3 regions of the Vibrio sp. 1580 genome follow, and region 1 is predicted to be linked to each of the others. Evidence: predicted binding sites of a transcription regulator. Region 1 holds the regulator's gene; each other region holds the start of a gene.
What was found. Region 1 encodes PurR, which represses purine synthesis genes. Its sites were predicted from a motif close to TNANGNAAACGTTTNCNTNA; they were not measured.
Positions count from the first base shown of each region.

Region 2: purL (phosphoribosylformylglycinamidine synthase) is a predicted target of PurR. The motif match lies at 1,096-1,115, and genes of this name have one in related genera.
Region 3: purE (5-(carboxyamino)imidazole ribonucleotide mutase) is a predicted target of PurR. The motif match lies at 1,558-1,577, and genes of this name have one in related genera.

Region 1 is NZ_JAWOVT010000007.1:232,494-235,779, forward strand. It holds gene torD (molecular chaperone TorD) at 1-171, shown strand, start outside; gene purR (HTH-type transcriptional repressor PurR) at 640-1,644, shown strand; cyclic di-GMP riboswitch class I at 1,932-2,021, shown strand; gene R7093_RS13635 (TfoX/Sxy family DNA transformation protein) at 2,138-2,728, shown strand; gene R7093_RS13640 (TVP38/TMEM64 family protein) at 2,843-3,286, shown strand, end outside.
Region 2 is NZ_JAWOVT010000009.1:126,830-130,115, reverse strand. It holds gene mltF (membrane-bound lytic murein transglycosylase MltF) at 1-957, opposite strand, end outside; gene purL (phosphoribosylformylglycinamidine synthase) at 1,257-3,286, shown strand, end outside.
Region 3 is NZ_JAWOVT010000016.1:1,928-5,213, forward strand. It holds gene hemF (oxygen-dependent coproporphyrinogen oxidase) at 1-843, opposite strand, end outside; gene R7093_RS20485 (L-threonylcarbamoyladenylate synthase) at 891-1,448, opposite strand; gene purE (5-(carboxyamino)imidazole ribonucleotide mutase) at 1,648-2,133, shown strand; gene R7093_RS20495 (5-(carboxyamino)imidazole ribonucleotide synthase) at 2,138-3,271, shown strand.

The DNA.
Region 1 (3,286 bases):
GAAGAAGCCTTCGTTAAACAAAACGACTTTATCCAGCAACAATTGATGTCTTGGTTACCTCAGTTTTCAGACAAATGTAAAAAATTCGACGAATTTGGATTTTACTCGAGTGTCGCGAAACTATTAGTTGCATTTTGTAAACTAGACAGCGCCTACCTTCTTGGTGAATAATTGCCGCCTATTTTTAGGGAGCCTGCCTATCGGGCTTCCTGTATGCCTGAAAGTGACCAATTGTAAGTAACTTGGGTATAATATTCGTTTGCCTTAACTTAGCGCAAAGACGCTTGGTTATTTAGCAGTCAAAATGTGACTTCAAATACACAAATCTCTTGCTGAAAACATTGCTAGTCAGTCCACATAGGGCTAAAATGTGAGCGCAAACGATTAAATATGATTTATATGTAAACCGCTGAAATATAGCGGTTTTTGTGTTTTCTTAACAGGTTGATGGCAATTTCTCATCAGATAGAAAAAAGATAAAATTCATCGACCGATGCTGCTACGTACCCTTTTGTCGCACTTGGATCAACCGCTGCCGAGACACTTAGCGCCAATTTTATATTGCTAGGTGTGAAACCATTAGAGCATCAGGTACATCCAATACGACATATTTCAGTAGCTCGATACAGGACACCATTTATGGCCACGATAAAAGACGTTGCTCGCTTAGCCGGCGTTTCCACTACGACAGTTTCGCACGTTATCAATAAAACGCGTTTCGTTGCAGAAGCAACGCAAGAAAAAGTAATGAAAGCCGTTGACGAGCTAAATTACGCGCCAAGTGCCGTTGCACGCAGCCTAAAATGCAACTCAACTCGTACGATTGGCATGTTAGTAACTCAATCAACTAACCTATTTTTCTCAGAAGTGATTGATGGCGTTGAGAGCTACTGTTACCGCCAAGGCTATACTCTGATTTTATGTAACACAGGCGGGATTTACGAAAAACAACGCGATTACATTCGTATGCTGGCTGAAAAGCGCGTTGATGGCATCCTAGTGATGTGTTCTGACTTAACCGAAGAACTAAAAGAGATGCTTGACCGTCATGCGGACATTCCTAAAGTGGTCATGGATTGGGGCCCAGAGAGCTCACAAGCAGACAAGATCATGGATAACTCAGAAGAAGGTGGCTACATTGCAACCAAACATCTGATTGACAATGGTCATACGGATATCGCTTGTCTAAGCGGTCATTTTGAAAAGCTTGCTTGCCAAGAGCGCATTGCAGGTTTCCGTCGCGCAATGAGCGAAGCAAACCTAGCTGTAAATGAAGACTGGATCCTTGAAGGTAACTTTGAATGTGATACGGCCGTATTAGTTGCAGATAAAATTACCGCAATGGACAAGCGCCCGACGGCGGTATTCTGTTTTAACGACACAATGGCTCTAGGCCTAATGAGCCGCTTGCAACAAAACGGGATCAAAATTCCTGAAGATATTTCAGTGATCGGCTACGACAACATCGAGCTTGCGGAATACTTCTCTCCACCGCTAACGACTATCCACCAACCTAAACGTCGTGTTGGTAAAAATGCATTCGAAATTCTACTTGAGCGTATCAAAGATAAAGAACACGAAAAACGAATTTTCGAAATGCAACCTGAGCTTGTTATTCGAAATACTGTGAAAAAAATGAACTAAATTTCACTGTATTTAACCGTGTTAAATAAGCGCTCTACAGGGGCGCTTATTTTTTTGGAAAAATTAAGCATTCTCTAATACTTCACACCACTCTAATAACAATTGACTAACGTTAACTCCCTGTTTTATATAAATGTAATATATATTAAGAACTCCTTTTCAAAGGCCAATTTGCACCTTTCCATATGCAAAATAGAGCATTCAATCTATCATTTTTATTGAACCGAAATCACACTTTTAACGCTAAACCGTGATGTTAATTCAATATAAGAAGTATGCTCATTGTGTCACGCACAGGGCAAACCATTCGAAAGAGTGGGACGCAAAGCCTCCGGCCTGAACCATATTACGATATGGAAGGTAGCGGGGTTACCGATGGCAAGTGTGTAAGCAATGACTTTACTCTGTAATGACATTGTTTTTACGCATGTTTGCTACTCTCTCGGACCTGACTTTTGGTGGCGTAATATTAATTACACCGAGATAACAAAACATGGATAAACCGATACTCAAAGACTCTATGAAGCTGTTTGAGGCACTTGGTAATATCAAGTCGCGCTCAATGTTTGGTGGCTTCGGACTATTCGCTGATGAAACAATGTTTGCACTAGTGGTAAACAATCAGCTTCATATCAGAGCAGACCAAAAAACTTCATCTGACTTCGAGAAACAAGGGCTAAAGCCTTACGTTTATAAAAAACGTGGCTTTCCAGTCGTTACAAAGTACTACGCTATTTCCAGCGATTTATGGGAATCAAGCGAACGCTTAATCGAAGTAGCGAATCAATCATTGAAAAAGGCAAAGCTTGAGAAAGAACAGCAAGCAAGTACAAAGCCTAACCGTTTGAAAGATTTGCCTAACTTACGACTGGCTACCGAGCGCATGCTAAAAAAAGCCGGCATCGAATCCGTAGAGAAGCTTGAAGAGGAAGGTGCGCTTAACGCCTATAAAGCGATAAGAGATACGCACTCTGCAACCGTCAACATTGAGTTGCTATGGGCACTAGAAGGTGCTATCAACGGCACTCATTGGAGTGTGGTACCTCAAGCTCGCCGAGATGAGTTGATGAACGGCCTCCAATAAAAGTCGGCCTAAAAACTATCTTGTAAAACCGCAGTCTAATCTGCGGTTTTTTTGTGAAATTTTTTCGGTTTTCCTACTGTCTTATTACATATATCCCAAATTGGAATCAAAATTATGAATAAGAAACTGATTTTAGGTCTCATCCTACTAGCGGCTATCGTCTTTTTAGGTATTAACTTTGGCCAGTATTTAACCTTAGAGAATGCAAAAGCCCAACAAGAAGCACTAACTACATACATCGATCAGAATTTTGTATTCTCGGCTGCGATTTACTTTTTTACCTACATTGCAATTACCGCTTTTTCTATCCCAGGAGCGGCAGTAGTCACCTTACTTGGTGCAGCCTTATTTGGTTTTTGGACAAGCTTGCTACTGGTTTCTTTCGCTAGCACTATGGGGGCAACACTGGCCTTCTTGAGCAGCCGATACTTATTGCGTGACTGGGTACAAAACAAATTCGGAAATAAACTCAACGCAATTAATCAAGGTGTCGAAAAAGACGGAGCTTTTTATCTATTTTCCTTGCGTCTAATCCCTGTATTCCCTTTCTTTCTAATC
Region 2 (3,286 bases), on a different contig from region 1:
CCAGTCGAACTCTTCGCTGTATTTTTGGAATAAAGGTGCCCATTTAGGCAATTTGTCATCCAGAGCTCGAATGAATGCGCGAGTATCAACGTAGTCAAATGCTTCAATATGACCAATGTACTTTTCTTCGAGGGTGGACAGTTCTCCTGATTGTTTGATGTTACCGAAAAACTCTATCAGCATTGCATACAAGCTTTCGTCTTCAGAACGTCGAGTAAACCAAGACACAGGTTGATCTTCTGTAAGTTCGAACGCGAGCGCAAGATCGGGGTAAAGGCGTTGAGCTAGGGAAAGTTCCACCGAATCAGTCACAGTAAAACGTAACTCACCCTTCGATACGTATTTGAGTAAGTCTCTCGTGTCAGCATCACCAACAATTTCAAACTGAAGTTCTGGATACTGCTTCTTTAACGCTGTTAGGGTCGGAACATATTGCGATTGTTCAACGATCTTTAATGTTTGAGCGCCTGCATTTGTATCTTCGTCGGACTCGTCGTCTTTCGAGGCTTGGTATTCAATGAGTTGTTCGATATCACGTGGTCGAAGTTGCCCTTTTTTATATACCACTTGTTGGCTTACATAATAATAGGCAGGGCCTGGTCTAAATCGTTTGACTGCTTGTGACGTTTGATTTAAACCCGTAGCGATGATATCGATATCTCCTTTCTTAAGAGCAGGAAAAAGCTCAGCTTGGCGAAAGGCTGGTTTAATCTCGAGTTTGACGCCGAGCTGCTCCGCAAACTGACGCGCCAATTCGTAATCCAACCCTGCGGGACCATCGGGACCTATGTAGTAGGAAAGCTGATTGTTTAGCGTGCCAACACGAAGCACACCACGTTCTTGAATTTTTTCAAATTCACTTTTGGGCTCCGACTCAATCTGGCAAGCAGAGAGTAAAAGAACAGAAACTAAAATTAGAGCACTGCGCTTGAGCCGGTTGAAGTGACTTATTTGCATTGATAGGTACATCTTGGAAAATTTCTATTTGCCTTTATATCAAAGCGAGCTCATGGGGCAAAGTGAATCACACACTTATAACGTGACATTGTGTGTTTTATCGACATTTTAGTTGTAATTCAAATTTGACAAAAAAAATGACGCAAACGGTTGCTTTTGGTGTTACATCACAAAAACAATTACTATATAATGCGCTCGCAATGACGAGGTGGAATCGGCATAGGTTCGACAGGGCTTATTTTAAGTGTCTGAATTTATTCCAATATCACCTTAATCAATTGCATAAGAGACCTAAGCACATGAGAATTTTGCGTGGCTCCCCAGCTCTTTCTGAGTTTCGTGTTAATAAACTACTGGAACTTTGTCGTGAACAAGATCTGCCTGTAACTGGCATTTATGCCGAGTTTATGCACTTTGCCGATCTAAAGTCAGACCTTGATGACCAAGAGTTAGAAAAACTTGAAAAGTTACTAACTTACGGCCCAACCATCGAAGAGCATGAGCCTGAAGGTCTTCTACTTCTTGTCACGCCTCGTCCTGGCACTATCTCGCCTTGGTCTTCTAAATCTACCGATATCGCTGTTAACTGTGGTCTGGAGAAAGTGAAACGTCTAGAGCGTGGTACGGCTTATTATGTCGAATCTTCAGTTGTTCTCTCAGAAGCTCAAGCTGACGCTGTTAAAGCGTTAATTCACGACCGCATGATGGAAACAGTATTCACAGAATTTGAAGCCGCATCAGCATTATTTACTGTTGCAGAGCCTAAGCCTGTCGCACATGTTGATATCTTAGCTGGCGGTCGTCTTGCGCTTGAAGAGGCAAACGTTTCCCTTGGCTTGGCACTCGCAGAAGATGAAATTGATTACTTGGTAGAGAACTTTACTAAGCTTGGGCGTAACCCAAACGACATTGAATTGATGATGTTTGCTCAGGCGAACTCAGAGCATTGTCGCCACAAAATTTTTAACGCAGATTGGACTATCGACGGGGTAGATCAACCTAAGTCTTTGTTCAAAATGATCAAAAACACTTTTGAAACGACACCTGACTATGTGCTGTCTGCATACAAAGACAACGCAGCCGTTATGACAGGTTCTAAAGCGGGGCGTTTCTTCCCTGACCCTAAATCTCGTCAATACACGTACCACCATGAAGATACGCACATCTTGATGAAGGTAGAAACGCACAACCACCCAACGGCAATCTCTCCATGGCCGGGCGCATCGACTGGCTCAGGCGGTGAAATCCGTGACGAAGGCGCGACGGGTATCGGCGGTAAGCCAAAAGCGGGTCTGGTTGGTTTTACAACCTCTAACTTACGTATTCCTGGTTTTGAACAGCCATGGGAAACCGACTTCGGCAAGCCGGGTCGTATTGTGAATGCGTTAGACATCATGCTTGAAGGCCCTCTTGGCGGCGCGGCATTCAACAACGAATTTGGTCGTCCAAATCTATTGGGTTACTTCCGTACTTACGAAGAAAAAGTCACTTCTCATGCGGGTGAAGAAATTCGTGGTTACCACAAACCAATCATGATTGCTGGTGGTATGGGTAACATCCGCGATGAACACGTACAGAAGAAAGAGATCCCTGTAGGTGCGAGCCTAATCGTACTTGGTGGTCCGGCAATGAACATCGGTCTTGGTGGTGGTGCGGCATCTTCCATGGCATCTGGTCAGTCAGCAGAAGATCTGGACTTCGCTTCGGTACAGCGTGAAAACCCAGAGATGGAACGTCGCTGTCAGGAAGTGATCGACCGTTGTTGGCAGTTAGGCGACGATAACCCAATCGCATTTATCCACGATGTGGGTGCAGGCGGTATCTCTAACGCATTGCCTGAACTTGTCGACGACGGTGAGCGTGGCGGTAAGTTCCAATTACGCGATGTACCAAACGATGAGCCGGGCATGAGCCCACTGGAAATCTGGTGTAACGAATCACAGGAACGTTACGTTCTAGCGGTGGCGCCAGAAAACATGGAAGCATTCGACGCCATCTGTAAGCGTGAACGCGCACCGTATGCAGTGGTGGGTGTGGCGACAGAAGAGCGTCATCTAACGCTAGAAGATTCTCACTTCGACAATACGCCAATCGATATGCCAATGGATATCCTGCTTGGTAAGCCACCGAAGATGCACCGTGACGCAACCACACTAAAAGTGGAAAGCCCTGCCATTGTTCGTGATGGTATTGAGCTTAATGAAGCAGTGGATCGCGTACTTCGTCTTCCTGCTGTTGCAGAAAAAACATTCCTAATTACTATCGGTGACCGAACAGTAACGGGTCTGGTTGCTCGTGATCAAATGGTTGGTCCTTGGCAGGTACCAGT
Region 3 (3,286 bases), on a different contig from region 1:
CTCCCAGCGAGCGAGCGGCGGCATTGACATCAGAATCGACTCAGTACGCCCACCACTTTGTAAACCAAATAAGGTGCCACGGTCATACACTAAGTTGAACTCTACGTAACGGCCGCGACGATATAGTTGGAATTCACGCTCACGCTCACCATACTCGATCTCTTTACGACGAGAAACGATCGGCAAATAAGCCTGGCAATAGCCTTCACCGACTGCTTTGATGTAAGCAAAACACTTATCAAATTCCCACTGGTTTAGATCATCAAAGAACAAACCGCCAACACCGCGAGTTTCATTACGATGTGGTAGGAAGAAATATTTGTCACACCATGCCTTATGCTCTTGGTAAACATCGTCACCAAATGGTGCACAAAGCTGTTTTGCAGTGTCGTGCCATGATTGGCAATCTTCTTCAAATGGGTAGAACGGCGTTAGGTCAAAACCACCACCAAACCACCAAATTGGGTCTTCGCCATCTTTTTCTGCAATAAAGAAGCGGACATTGGCGTGTGAAGTCGGTACGTAAGGGTTTTTAGGGTGAATAACCAAAGAAACACCCATCGCTTCAAAACGACGACCCGCTAGCTCTGGGCGATGCGCTGTCGCAGATGCTGGCATTTCTTTCCCTTCCACATGCGAGAAATTCACGCCTCCCTGCTCGAAAACAAGGCCATCACGCAAAACACGTGAGCGACCACCGCCACCCAGACGCTCTCCTTTTTCACGTTGCCATGCATCTTCGACAAAGACGGCCTTTCCATCTTCTTGTTCTAACTGCTGACAAATGGAATCCTGAAGTGACATCAAGAACTGCTTTACGGCGTGCTTATCGATCGCTGACATACGTTATTACCTATTACGTGAAACCTAATGATGGCTGGCTAGCAGGGTTAACCCTGTCTTAATATTTGTGAAGTTTTGGCGTCACGAATCTCGCTGGGTTTATCACGACCGCTGGTCTCGCCACGAAGAATGGCGACCAGCTTATCACCCAACTGCTCTTCGACTTCTTCCGTGGTCATACACGGTGGTAAGCCGGAAAGATTCGCGCTGGTAGAGGTTAACGGCTTTCCGAATGCATTACACATTTTTTGCACCAAAGGATGATCAGTCACACGAACCGCAATTGAATCAAACTGCCCTGAAACCCAGTTGGATACTTTATCGCTCGCTGGCATGATCCAAGTGTATGGGCCTGGCCAAGTGGCATGAACAGTCTGTAATTGTTCTTCAGTCAACTGAGATTCATCAATATAAGGCAAGAGCTGATCATAACTTGCCGCGATGAGAATCAGCCCTTTTTCTACCGGACGCTGCTTGAGCTCTAATAGCTTTTGAATTGCTTCTGGGTTATCTGGATCACATCCGACACCAAAAACCCCTTCTGTTGGATAGGCAATCACTTCGCCTTGCTTGAGTGCGTTGAGCACTTGTTCAAAGTTATCCACCGATTACTTCCTATTTGTTTGACTGTGTTGTTTTCACTAAGTGTACAAATATTCATTCTCAGACACTAAAGCAATTTTTTTATAAAATGTATCAATAGCGCCAACAACAAGACGCAAACGTTTGCTTGAGATAAAAATCCCCGTATAATGCGCACAAATTTATAGCTCACCTAATTTTTGCAGCTTAAAGGAGTTTGAGATGAAAGTCGGTATCATCATGGGTTCTAAATCCGATTGGCCAACCATGAAACTAGCAGCGGACATGCTAGACCAATTTGGCGTGCCTTACGAAACAAAAGTCGTGTCAGCACACCGAACTCCTCAATTACTGGCTGACTACGCCAGTGGCGCAAAAGAACGCGGCATCAAAGTTATCATCGCAGGCGCAGGTGGTGCAGCCCACCTACCAGGTATGGCGGCGGCGTTTACTAGTTTGCCAGTGCTTGGGGTTCCCGTTCAGTCTCGTGCACTGAAAGGTATGGATTCACTGCTTTCTATTGTACAGATGCCAAAGGGAATTGCGGTTGGTACATTGGCGATTGGCGAAGCGGGCGCAGCAAACGCCGGTATCCTAGCAGCGCAAATCCTAGGCACTCATGATGAAAACATCATGGCGAAGGTAGAAGCATTCCGTAATGAGCAAACGGAAACAGTTCTCGCAAATCCAAACCCTGCAGAGGATTAATCAGATGCATGTACTGGTTCTTGGTGCGGGTCAGTTGGCTCGTATGATGTCTCTGGCTGGTGCGCCACTGAATATTCAAATTTCAGCTTACGATGTCAGCAGCGGTGATGTCGTTCACCCTTTAACTCAACAGGTACTTGGCCATGGTTTGGAAAATGCGATTACGCAAGTTGATGTGATTACTGCCGAGTTCGAGCATATTCCACATGACGTGCTCAAGGTTTGCGAAGCGAGCGGCAAGTTCCTACCAAGTACGCAAGCCATCAAAGCAGGTGGTGATCGCCGTATTGAAAAGGCACTGCTTGATGATGCTGGCGTGCGCAACGCGAAATACTACGTCATTGAAACTCGTGAAGACTTTGAGCGCGCAATTGAACACGTTGGTATGCCAATGGTTCTGAAAAGTGCATTAGGTGGTTACGATGGTAAAGGCCAATGGCGCTTAAAAGAAGCTTCTCAAGTCGACGACATTTGGACTGAGATGGCAGAGTGCATCGCGGCAACACCAACTCAAGCGATTGTTGCTGAAGAGTTTGTTCCTTTTAACCGCGAAGTATCACTGGTTGGTGCTCGAAGCAAAGATGGCAGTGTGGAAGTGTACCCTCTGGCAGAGAATGTTCACACCAACGGTGTATTGAGTCTTTCTACTGCGATTGATGCGCCAGGGTTACAGGAACAAGCAAAGCAAATGTTCACGGCAGTCGCAGATAGCCTAGATTACGTTGGCGTATTGGCGCTTGAGTTCTTTGATGTCGATGGGGCACTTTTAGTGAATGAGATTGCTCCACGCGTGCACAACTCTGGTCACTGGACACAGCAAGGTGCAGAAACGTGTCAGTTTGAAAACCATCTGCGCGCAGTGTGCGGCTTACCATTAGGCAGTACGAAATTGGTTCGTGAAACCTCAATGATCAATATTCTTGGTGAAGACACACTACCAGAAGCATTGTTATCAATGGATGGTTGCCACATTCATTGGTATGGCAAGGAGAAACGTGCAGGTCGCAAGATGGGACACATCAACGTGTGTGGCGACTACCCAGGAGAATTGCACCGTAGGTTGTGCGCTCTGGCAGACATCTTAGACCCAATAGCTTTCCCAGCCGTGCAAGCGTTCGCTAAACAGCCTCAACACTAACGTTTGGCAGCAAAA